2 regions of the Phytobacter cepae genome follow, and region 2 is predicted to be linked to the other one. Evidence: predicted binding sites of a transcription regulator. Region 2 holds the regulator's gene; the other holds the start of a gene.
What was found. Region 2 encodes Fur, which represses iron uptake genes when iron is present. Its sites were predicted from a motif close to ATAATAATGAGAACNACTATCAA; they were not measured.

Region 1 (6,102 bases), 2.0 Mb from region 2:
CGTACCCGCGGGCAAATTGCCATTGAAGCCGGCCTCGAACCGCTGGCTGATTTGCTGTGGAACGACCCTTCGCACCATCCTGAAACTGAAGCGGCCAAATTTGTTGATGTCGATAAAGGTGTGGCGGACAGCAAAGCCGCTCTGGATGGCGCACGTTACATTCTGATGGAACGTTTCGCCGAAGACGCCGCGTTACTGGCTAAGGTGCGTGATTACCTGTGGAAAAATGCCCATATCGTGGCGACCGTGGTCAGTGGTAAAGAAGAGGATGGGGCTAAATTCCGCGACTATTTTGACCATCACGAACCGATAGCTACTGCCCCGTCACACCGTGCACTGGCTATGTTCCGTGGGCGCAATGAAGGTGTTTTGCAGCTCTCTCTGAATGCTGACCCGCAATTCGACGAGCCGCCAAAAGAGAGCTATTGCGAGCAAATCATCATCGACCACCTCGGCCTGCGCCTGAACAACGCCCCGGCGGACAGCTGGCGTCGCGGCGTGGTGAGCTGGACCTGGCGCATTAAGGTGCTGATGCATCTTGAAACTGAACTGATGGGCACCGTGCGCGAACGTGCAGAAGATGAAGCGATTAACGTCTTCGCCCGTAACCTGCACGACCTGCTGATGGCTGCTCCTGCGGGCCTGCGCGCCACCATGGGCCTTGATCCCGGCCTGCGTACCGGCGTGAAAGTCGCGGTGGTGGACGGCACGGGCAAACTGGTCGCAACCGACACCATTTATCCCCATACTGGCCAGGCCGCAAAAGCGGCAACCGTGGTGGCCGCGCTGTGCGAGAAGCACAACGTTGAGCTGGTCGCCATCGGCAACGGTACCGCCTCGCGTGAAACGGAACGTTTCTACCTCGACGTCCAGAAACAGTTCCCGAAAGTGACCGGGCAGAAAGTGATCGTCAGCGAAGCGGGCGCGTCGGTCTATTCCGCTTCCGAACTGGCAGCGCTGGAGTTCCCGGATCTGGATGTGTCTTTGCGTGGCGCGGTCTCCATCGCCCGTCGCTTACAAGATCCGCTGGCCGAGCTTGTGAAAATCGATCCAAAATCCATCGGCGTTGGCCAGTATCAGCACGATGTCAGCCAGACGCAGCTCGCCCGCAAGCTGGACGCGGTTGTAGAAGATTGCGTGAACGCCGTGGGTGTGGATCTCAATACTGCCTCCGTGCCGCTGCTTACCCGCGTCGCAGGACTGACCCGCATGATGGCGCAGAACATCGTCTCCTGGCGTGATGAAAACGGTCAGTTCCAGAATCGTCAGCAACTGCTTAAAGTCAGCCGTCTCGGGCCAAAAGCCTTTGAACAGTGCGCGGGCTTCCTGCGTATCAACCACGGGGATAACCCACTGGATGCTTCAACGGTACACCCGGAAACCTACCCGGTAGTTGAGCGTATTCTGGCCGCAACGGAACAATCACTCCGCGACCTGATGGGCAATAGCACTGAGCTGCGCAAACTCAAGCCGTCCGACTTCACCGATGAGCAGGTGGGCGTGCCTACCGTTACGGACATCATCAAAGAGCTGGAAAAACCGGGCCGCGATCCGCGTCCTGAGTTTAAAACGGCGACTTTTGCTGATGGCGTGGAGACCATGAATGATCTGCTGCCCGGCATGGTGCTGGAAGGCGCGGTCACCAACGTCACCAACTTTGGTGCCTTTGTCGATATTGGCGTGCATCAGGACGGCCTCGTGCATATCTCTTCGCTTGCCGACAAGTTTGTCGACGATCCGCACACGGTGGTCAAAGCAGGCGATATCGTTAAGGTCAAAGTGCTGGACGTGGATCTTCAACGCAAACGTATTGCGCTGACTATGCGTCTGGATGAGCAACCCGGCGAAACCAATGCCCGCCGAAGCGGCGGCAGCAATCGTGAACAGGCACGCCCGGCAGCGAAAGCAGCAAAACCGCGTGGACGTGAAGCCCAGCCCGCAGGCAATAGCGCGATGATGGACGCGCTGGCGGCGGCGATGGGTAAAAAACGTTAAGCCCTCTCCCCTCCTTCGGGAGGGGAATATTTTTACCCCCTGTCAGCACGTCCTGCCACCTCTCCCGCGCAATATTTAATTAACAAATAAGAATCAATTGCATTATTTACAACATAAAGACGGCAATCTTAATAAAAAATTAAAATAAAGAAATAAACAGCCATTTTTATTCATACTTTTTAAGTGCTTATGAATATTAGGAAAACGAAAAAAATATTGCGCCATATCAACGATGCAGCGTTTTATGATTTCACTTGGGATGATATCGCGGTTAAATAAGTGTAGATAAAAACCATTCTCATTATCATTGTTCGTTCTGGTCATCACCTGGCACTCTGCCAACAAGCGAGTGGTTTCTTTATTTAATTCACCAGGCACAACAATAATTCGCGATAACGATAAGTAGGTTCTATGCAATTTCATCCTGAGAGTACGTGGAAAATAACCGGTTTCTCGCGCGAAATTAGCCCGGCGTGGCGCCAGAAACTCCTTTCTCTGGGTATGTTGCCCGGTTCATCTTTTAACGTGGTACGTGTGGCCCCCCTTGGCGACCCCGTACATATCGAAACACGCCGCGTTAATCTCGTATTACGTAAAAAAGACCTCGCGTTTTTACAACTGGAAGCCATTGCCGGTTAATCCTCACGGGTAAGATGAAATATGAAAAAGTTAACCATTGGATTAATTGGTAATCCGAACTCCGGGAAGACCACCTTATTTAATCAGTTGACCGGAGCCCGCCAGCGCGTGGGCAACTGGGCAGGTGTCACGGTCGAGCGTAAAGAGGGGCAGTTTTCTACGACCGACCATCAGGTCACGCTGGTCGACCTGCCAGGTACGTACTCACTGACGACCATTTCATCGCAGACGTCGCTGGATGAACAAATTGCCTGCCACTACATTCTGAGCGGCGATGCGGACCTGTTAATTAACGTGGTGGACGCCTCAAACCTTGAGCGTAACCTCTATCTCACCGTGCAACTGCTGGAACTGGGCATCCCCTGCGTGGTGGCATTGAACATGCTGGATATCGCCGAGAAACAAAAAGTCCGCATTGATATTGACGCCCTCTCGGCCCGACTGGGTTGCCCGGTGGTCCCGCTGGTCTCCACACGCGGTCGAGGCATTGACGCATTAAAACTCGCCGTCGATCGCCACCAGAAAAATAGCCCGGTTGAACTGGTGCACTATGCACAGCCGCTGCAACGCGAGGCCAACGCGCTCGCGGGGGAAATGGCCCAGGAAATGCCGCTGACTCAACGCCGCTGGCTTGGCCTGCAAATGCTGGAAGGCGATATCTATAGCCGTGCTTACGCGGGTGACGCCGCGCTGAAACTGGACGCGACGCTGACGCGTCTGCAACGTGAAATTGACGATCCGGCGCTGCATATTGCCGACGCCCGCTATCAGGCTATTTCGGCGATATGTGATGCGGTCAGTAATACCCTGACCGCCGAGCCCAGCCAGTTTACCGCGGCTGTCGATCGCATCATCCTCAACCGGTTTCTCGGCCTCCCTATTTTCCTGTTTGTGATGTACCTGATGTTCCTGCTGGCCATTAACATTGGCGGTGCCCTGGCACCTATTTTTGATGCGGGTTCTATCGCCATTTTTGTGCACGGCATTCAGTGGCTGGGATACACGCTGCACTTCCCGGACTGGTTAACAATCTTCCTCGCCCAGGGGCTGGGTGGGGGTATCAACACCGTACTGCCGCTGGTGCCGCAAATTGGCATGATGTACCTGTTCCTCTCTTTTCTGGAGGATTCCGGTTACATGGCGCGTGCGGCTTTTGTGATGGACAGGCTAATGCAGGCCCTCGGGCTGCCCGGTAAATCCTTCGTGCCGCTGATTGTCGGATTCGGCTGCAATGTGCCTTCGGTGATGGGAGCACGTACGCTGGATGCGCCGCGTGAACGGCTGATGACCATTATGATGGCCCCGTTTATGTCCTGCGGCGCGCGGCTGGCCATTTTCGCGGTCTTTTCTGCTGCGTTCTTCGGTCAGGAAGGCGCACTCATTGTCTTCTCTCTGTATGTGCTGGGGATCGTCATGGCGATTCTGACCGGACTGATGCTCAAACACACCATCATGCGTGGCGAAGCCTCGCCGTTCATTATGGAACTGCCGGTCTATCACGTGCCGCACCTGAAAAGCCTGTTGTTGCAAACCTGGCAACGGCTGAAAGGTTTTGTCCTGCGCGCGGGTAAAGTCATCGTTATCGTGAGCATTTTCCTCAGCGCGTTAAACAGCTTCTCCCTCTCGGGCAAAGCGGTTGATAACATTAATGATTCAGCGCTGGCCTCGGTCAGCCGCGTCTTTACCCCACTGTTGCAGCCGATTGGCGTACAGCCTGACCACTGGCAGGCGACCGTTGGCCTCTTTACTGGCGCGATGGCAAAAGAAGTGGTCGTCGGCACGTTGAACACGCTTTATACCGCAGAACATATTCAGGAAGCGCCTTTTGACCCTGCCGGGTTTAGCCTGACGGACGAATTAGGTACAGCCGCAGAAGAGACCTGGTCAAGCCTCAGAGATACCTTCAGCTTGAGCGTGCTGGCAAACCCCATTGAGGCCAGTAAAGGTGACGGCGAGATGGAAACCGGTACCATGGGCGTAATGAGTGAGAAATTTGGTAGCGCCAGTGCGGCTTACAGCTACCTGATTTTTGTCCTGCTCTATATTCCGTGCATATCAGTGATGGGGGCGATTTCGCGAGAGTCGAGCCGTGGCTGGATGGGCTTTTCTGTGCTCTGGGGGCTCAACATTGCCTATTCATTGGCGACCATATTTTACCAGGCCGCCAACGTTAGCCAGCATCCGACTTACAGCCTGGTCTGCATAATGATCGTCATCCTGTTTAATATTGTCGTCATTGGCGGTCTGCGGCGCGCCAGAAGCCGTGTTGATGTCAATCTGTTAGCCACCCGCAAAACAGCGGCCAGCTGCTGCGAAAGCCCGGCTGGGGACTGCCACTAAGGCGCGTCTATGGCATCGTTAATTGACGTTCGCGACCTGCTTGCATTGCAAGGCCGGATGGAAGCCAGCCAGCTTTGCCGCGCGCTGCATCTTTCTCGCCCGATGGTAGAAGCCATGTTAGGCCGCATGGAGGCGATGGGGAAAGCCGTACGCATTCAACAAGAGGCAGAAGGGTGTCTGACGGGAAGCTGTAAAGCCTGCCCGGAGGGAAAATCAGCCTGTCAGCAGGAGTGGTGGTCACTAACCGGTCGCTAAAAGCGGGCCATCCGGCCCGCGTTTTCACTCACTTTACGATTACTTGTAGACATCCGCCGTTGCATGGATGTCTTTTTCAGTTTTCTCGCCGCTGGTCACGACAAAATATTTGCCACCCAGCTCATCAGCTTTTTTGGACAGCTCTTGCTTCGCGTCCATCGGTGCGGTGGTATCGGACGTGGTGATAGTGCCTACCTTCGTCAGATTCATACCCTCGACTTTATCTTTTTGCAGCTCTTCTGCAGCCATCACGCCGAAGGACAGGGAACCAATAACCAGAGACGTAACAATTCCTGTAACTAATTTCATACCTATGATTCTCCTCAGGTTTCATAATTGTCGTGCAGGTGCGGGGCCAAGTTAAACGCACCGCAACAGCCACTTAAGTATTGTAGTGGGTTGACGATTATTCAAGCTGGTGTACCCGTTACGTTACAGATTCAGAAAAGGACCTTAACGTCATGGCAAAATCATCTGGATGAGAAATAAAAGGGGCATGGGCCGCTTTGGCAAAAATAATGGATTCACTCTGCGGCCATAGTGCGTCCAGCGGGGCGATAATCCGGCGTGGAACCAGGCCATCCAGTCGCCCGTAAATGCGCAGGAAAGGTAACGTCAGATCCGCCAGCGCATCCCTCAGGTCTGCTGTTTTCAGGATCTCCAGCCCGCCATTCAGCACCTCTGGTGTGGGCATGGGCAATGACAAAACGGCATTTTTTAGCTGGCGCGCATCCTGACGGGCTGTTTCGGTGCCCATTGTCTGCAAGGCCAGGAAGCGCTCCACCGTGCGCTGAAAATCGTCACTCAGTTGCCGCTGAAAATCGGCCAGCACGTCAGATTTAATGCCCGCCCAGCTTCCCTGCTCACTAAAGC
Region 2 (6,102 bases):
GCCGGCCCACCGTTTGGCGGGTTGTATTTAATGCCACCATCTTCCGGCGGGTTGTGCGACGGGGTAATCACGATACCGTCCGCCTGCGCGCCACCTTTTTTGTTGTGGACCAGAATGGCATTGGAAACAGCAGGCGTCGGCGTAAAGCCGTTGTTTTCCTGCACAACCAGGTCAACACCGTTGGCCGCCAGCACTTCCAGCACAGAGATAAAGGCAGGTTCAGACAAGGCGTGGGTATCTTTGCCCACATAGCATGGCCCGGTGATACCGTTTTTGGCGCGCTCTTCAGCGATGGCCTGGGCAATCGCCAGGATATGCTGTTCGTTGAAGCTATGACGCCCTGCGCTACCACGATGCCCGGACGTACCAAATTTAACTGCATGTTCAGAATTACCCACTTCCGGTTTCAGCACGTAGTACTGCGCGGTAAGCTGGGCGACGTTGATCAAATCGCTCTGTTGTGCAGGTTGACCCGCACGTTCATGGTTAGCCATTGCCTGGTCCTTCTTATGCAAGGATTAAATTGTGCCGCAAACCTTTTCAATCAATTCCGCCGGGAACTGCATTGACTGCATGATGTGTTCTACCATGCTGCATTTACGACCCGTATTAGTGTTGGTGATGACCCAGTATGGTGTATCTGGCACCTGTTTTGGCTTGGTCTGCGTGCCATTTTGCAACAAGGTTTGTTCATCAGACGCAAAGTATACGCGGGTACGCCCGTGCAGGGACTCGGTGGATTCTGCAAAGGCTTTGTTGTCCAGAGAATAGAGTGTAGACAGCACCAGCATGAAACGGTTAACGGCTTTTTTCTGATCGGCGTATTCGTCAGAAAGCAGCAACTCGCGCACCGCACGAACTTTGTCTTTCGCGGTGTTGGTCGGCTTACTCTCTTCGACTTTCGGCGTAACAGGGGCTTCTTTTGCAGCGGCAGGCGTCGTGGCGGCAGGCTGAGAGGAGGCGGAAAATTTCAACATGCGCCGTAAAATGTCGGATGCGCTCTCACCAATATGCTTCGTGTGGCTGGCAATATAACTGTAGAGTTCATCATCAACTTCAATCGTTTTCATTTTAATCCAGTGCAGTGTCTTATCTGAATACAAGTTATTGAGATTATAAAGTCAAATCTCAACAGCGGATAGCGCTAAACCTGAGTGGCGGCTAAGTTAGATTGTGTCTGAACCTTGCAGCCGGGCGGCAGAATGTTCAACATAATACCCTAATCCGAAAGAGCGAAAAAAAGAACTTTGCCATGAAATTGAATACCCGAGCGCAATCTGCACAACAATCGCACAACAATTCTCCCATCGTGTTAGTCCACGGCCTGTTTGGCAGCCTGGATAACCTTGGCATTCTGGCGCGCGACCTTGTGAGCGACCATGACATCCTTCAGGTGGACATGCGTAATCATGGGCTTTCTGCGAGTTCGGACGAAATGAATTACCCCGCGATGGCCCAGGATTTGGTTGATACGCTGGACGCGCATTCCCTTGAGCGGGCCACCTTTATCGGTCACTCAATGGGAGGGAAAGCGGTCATGGCCTTAACCGCGATTGCCCCGGAACGTATTGACGGACTGGTAGCGATTGATATTGCCCCCGTGGATTATGCCGTGCGTCGCCACGATGAGATTTTTGCTGCTATCAATGCGGTGACGGATGCCGGGGCCACGACGCGACAACAAGCGGCCACCGTGATGCGCACCGTCATCGATGAAGAAGGGGTGATTCAATTTTTGTTGAAGTCCTTTGTTGACGGGCAATGGCGCTTTAATGTCCCCGTGCTGTGGGAGCAGTACCCCCACATTGTCGGCTGGGAAGAGGTGCCGGTCTGGGACCACCCTGCCCTGTTCATCCCCGGTGGCAACTCCCCTTACGTGACCGAGCAGTATCGTCAGCCTCTGCTTAAACAGTTTCCGCAGGCGAAGGCGCATGTCATTGCCGGTGCCGGACACTGGGTGCATGCGGAAAAGCCGGAAGCGGTTTTGCGCGCTATTCGTCGTTATCTTGCTGAAAAGACAAACTGATTAAAAACCCGGCGCTCGGTCATCATAACGCGCCCGGGCGTTGGCGTCCCTGCCTCCCTGATGTATGATGGCGCGCTAATCAACCCGGGCTCAGGCTCGATTGCTTGTACTTCCCGTAGTATTTCTTAAATCATGGCTAAAGAACAAACGGACCGCACGACCCTAGATCTGTTCGCGAATGAGCGTCGCCCGGGACGTCCTAAAACCAATCCGCTCTCTCGCGACGAGCAATTGCGCATTAACAAACGCAATCAGCTTAAACGCGATAAATTTCGTGGGCTTAAACGCGTCGAACTGAAAATCAACGCGGAGGCCGTTGACGCATTAAACGCCCTGGCTGACGCGCGTCAAATGAGTCGCAGCGAACTCATCGAAGAGATGTTGCTGGAGCAGCTAAAAGCGCTGAACAGCATTGATTCCTCTGATTCTTCATCTGAATAACGTTTTCATGTAGCAGAGAGTGCAGTCCGACGCGATTGCAGTTTCCGCGTGCTTCTCTGATCTGCTATGATTGCCCTTATCCGTGGGCTAAACGCCACCACCATATCATTAAGTTTCAAGAGGTTATTTTACTCATGGCAATCACTGGCATTTTTTTCGGCAGCGACACCGGTAATACCGAAAACATCGCAAAGATGATCCAGGCACAGCTTGGTAAAGACGTTGCAGATGTACACGACATTGCAAAGAGCAGCAAAGAGGATCTGGAAGGCTATGACATTCTGCTGCTTGGCATCCCGACCTGGTATTACGGCGAAGCGCAGTGTGACTGGGATGATTTTTTCCCGACGCTGGAAGACATTGATTTCAATGGCAAGTTAGTCGCATTGTTTGGCTGTGGTGACCAGGAAGATTATGCAGAGTACTTCTGTGATGCGCTGGGGACAATTCGTGACATCATCGAACCACGTGGCGCGGTGATTGTGGGTCACTGGCCGACCGAAGGCTACCACTTTGAAGCCTCTAAAGGCCTTGCCGATGATGACCATTTTGTTGGGCTGGCCATTGACGAAGATCGTCAACCAGAACTGACCGCTGCACGCGTGGATAAATGGGTTAAACAGATTTCCGAAGAGCTGAATCTTAACGATATCATCAATGCCTGATGCTGTTTGGCGCATCCTGCGGGTTGCGCCAGATCGATAGTTAAAACCAATGGAAATAATTGCTACATTTTTTTAACTTTTGCCGCCAGCACTGTACAATATGGCCTGGTTAAAACGGGTAGCGCAACGGACTTTGTTGGCACTACCACGTTTTATACGCTTACTTTACTTGAGGGCTTGCAGTTTTCATTTAGACATGGCAGTTCTATAATGAGACGCATTTCCCAGTGCATTCCTTGTAGCTTCCCCTTGGGGAGCGAACCGTTTAGCAACAGGACAGATTCCGCATGACTGACAACAATACCGCATTAAAGAAGGCCGGCCTGAAAGTCACGCTTCCTCGCTTGAAAATCCTGGAAGTGCTTCAGGAGCCGGACAACCATCATGTCAGTGCGGAAGATTTATATAAGCGCCTGATTGACATGGGCGAAGAGATCGGGCTGGCCACGGTTTACCGTGTTCTGAACCAGTTTGATGATGCCGGGATCGTAACCCGTCATAATTTTGAAGGCGGCAAATCTGTCTTCGAACTGACTCAGCAACATCACCACGATCACTTGATTTGCCTCGATTGCGGCAAAGTGATTGAATTCAGTGATGACTCCATTGAAGCTCGCCAGCGTGAAATCGCCTCTCAACACGGCATTCGCCTGACGAACCATAGCCTGTACCTCTATGGCCACTGCGCTGAAGGCGATTGCCGCAGCGATGAAAACGCCCACGAGATTGCGAAGTAATCTTCCGTAAACGTAAAAAGCCAACCTCCGGTTGGCTTTTTTATTGGTGGTACAAAAAGAGTGTCTACGGCGTATTGTTGCTGCGAATTTCCTGCCAGATACGATCGCAGTTCGCTTTTACCGCCTGACCATTGCCCGTATGCGTGGCGTCCAGACACTGCTGATAATCCAGTGTACGGACGGATTCTTCATGAGCAAACTGTTGATGTGCCTTTTCTGACTTCAACACGTCTAACACGCTACGGCAGGCTTCAAGTTTTTCCGACGATCCTTCTGCGGTGTTAATGCAGGCACTGTAAGCTGCTCTCAAACGCATATCTTCTTTCGGCGCTGAGGGTTGCTGTACGCAGCCAGCAAGTCCCAGGGTCATAAACAGAATCATTATGCTTTTTTTCATTTTGCCCTTCTCTCGCATCAGAAAATCGTAAACGGTGCGATCACGATAAATTTCACATCGCGCTCATCCTGGAAGATGTTGTTGTAACCACCGCCCCAGCTTGGAATATCAGAGTGGTTATCAAACTGCGTGAAGTGCAGTTTAAATAACGTCCCTTTCGCCAGACCATCCTGCAGGGTGTAAACGACGTCGAGGCTGTAAGCGGATTCCTTAATTGAATTATTGGCTTTATAGTATTGGTCGCCAGAGGAAACGTTGGATGGCTTGGCATCCCAGCCATACACATAGGATGCGCCTACCGCCCAGCCCGGAAGATTTAAATCTTTAAGATCATACATAGCGCCAACAAATACCGCTTTCTCATTATGGGCGTTAAAGTCAGAACGATTATCCCACCAGATATCCAGTCGGCCATTTGACGAGCCATAAAGCGGCGTCATACGCGAATTGAAATATCCCTGGCGACCATCGGCTTTGACCCATGTTCCCTCAAGACGTAAATCGACAGGCCCTGCGGTATAATTAAAGGTCAGTGCCTGTAACCAGGCCGTACCGTCATAAATATCATTGATGGTGTGATTAGATGCTTTATCGCGTGAGCTGTAGAACTGATAGCTTGTCGACAATGGGCTGCCCGCAATATCAAATTTATAACTGGCTTTTGCAAAGTATTGGTCAACATAGCCCTGCGCCTGACCAAATGCCGCTTCTAAAATGAGATCGTTTTTAAAATCATATTGCGCGCCGAGTGAATGGACATAATCAATCTTGCTCACGCCATCATTTTGATAGAAATAATCGGTTTCGTTGTACCAGGGGGCTTTATATTCATTGGCCCACATATACGAGAAACTCAGTGCACCGCAATCTTCATAATCAAGTTTTGCACCTAGTTCCGTACCCTGATACGTACCCGGCATAAAGCTCCAGTTGGAGGCCAGCAGTGTCTGCCCCGTTGGCTGAATGTAACCCGCTCGCGCCCATACCGGACCATATTTAAATTTTGCCGCCGCGGTATAAAGACTGGCCCCACTTCTGTCGCCCGCCCAGTCTTCGTCATAGACTTTGTGACTATTGGAAAACGCCATTTCATTAGGGTGTGCACTGCCGGATGACTCTGCCATTTCGATTGCCGCAAACGCGGCAATATCGATACCGAACATATCTGCTGCATAACCGGACTGGAAATCGAGGTTAGTATTCCAGGTTGAGTGTGCAAGGTTTGTTTTATATTTATTACCGTCGGTGACGTCCTTACGATCGCGTTCACGCTGCCAGTAATACACCCCGCCGGTAAGCGTTGAATCATCGACAAAACCTTCGGCATTTACCGCAGGGGTTATCATTAAACCTGATATTGCTGTTGTGCTGGCAATAGCTAACGCTATCGCCTTACGTTTAGCGACAAACGCGATCATAATTGTTCCTCTTTGACTAAAAAAACAAAAGTGCTGTGCAAAGGCATTCAGCAACAAATTAAAACCAGGGAATAGCTGTGAGTGCTAAAAACTTGTTTCACACCACGAATCAAGATTATTTTTGCCCGCATGAATGATCAAGCACTTTACCTGAATGAGCATCAGGAATATGACCAGGAACACAGATTTCAATCCGTTTTGGCGCAGACGTGGAATAACAGTTGGGAATGGTAATTTATCGCGTTAAATAATCGGGAAAATGAAGGATGAGAATGAAAAAATTAAAACAACTTTTCATGTCAATCACAGACAATTATTAAAATTTCAGATGGGAAGAATAAAAAAACGCCGCACGGGGCGGCGTTCAGATAAAGTCGCGCGTTAATTACTCGCCGACTTTCGCCCAGGTGTCACGCAG

Region 1: the regulator Fur is predicted to act here: its motif matches at 2,281-2,303, upstream of feoA (ferrous iron transporter A).

The regions. Positions count from the first base shown of each region.
Region 1 is NZ_CM135107.1:414,434-420,535, reverse strand. Features, by position in the region: gene ACUY4Q_RS01910 (Tex family protein) at 1-1,995, shown strand, start outside; gene feoA (ferrous iron transporter A) at 2,407-2,634, shown strand; gene feoB (Fe(2+) transporter permease subunit FeoB) at 2,656-4,974, shown strand; gene feoC ([Fe-S]-dependent transcriptional repressor FeoC) at 4,984-5,229, shown strand; gene ACUY4Q_RS01890 (YdgH/BhsA/McbA-like domain containing protein) at 5,269-5,538, opposite strand; gene bioH (pimeloyl-ACP methyl ester esterase BioH) at 5,657-6,102, opposite strand, start outside.
Region 2 is NZ_CM135107.1:3,569,311-3,575,412, forward strand. Features, by position in the region: gene pgm (phosphoglucomutase (alpha-D-glucose-1,6-bisphosphate-dependent)) at 1-494, opposite strand, end outside; gene seqA (replication initiation negative regulator SeqA) at 519-1,070, opposite strand; gene ybfF (esterase) at 1,253-2,026, shown strand; gene ybfE (LexA regulated protein) at 2,159-2,467, shown strand; gene fldA (flavodoxin FldA) at 2,602-3,132, shown strand; gene fur (ferric iron uptake transcriptional regulator) at 3,420-3,869, shown strand; gene chiQ (ChiQ/YbfN family lipoprotein) at 3,934-4,266, opposite strand; gene chiP (chitoporin ChiP) at 4,284-5,684, opposite strand; gene glnS (glutamine--tRNA ligase) at 6,070-6,102, opposite strand, start outside.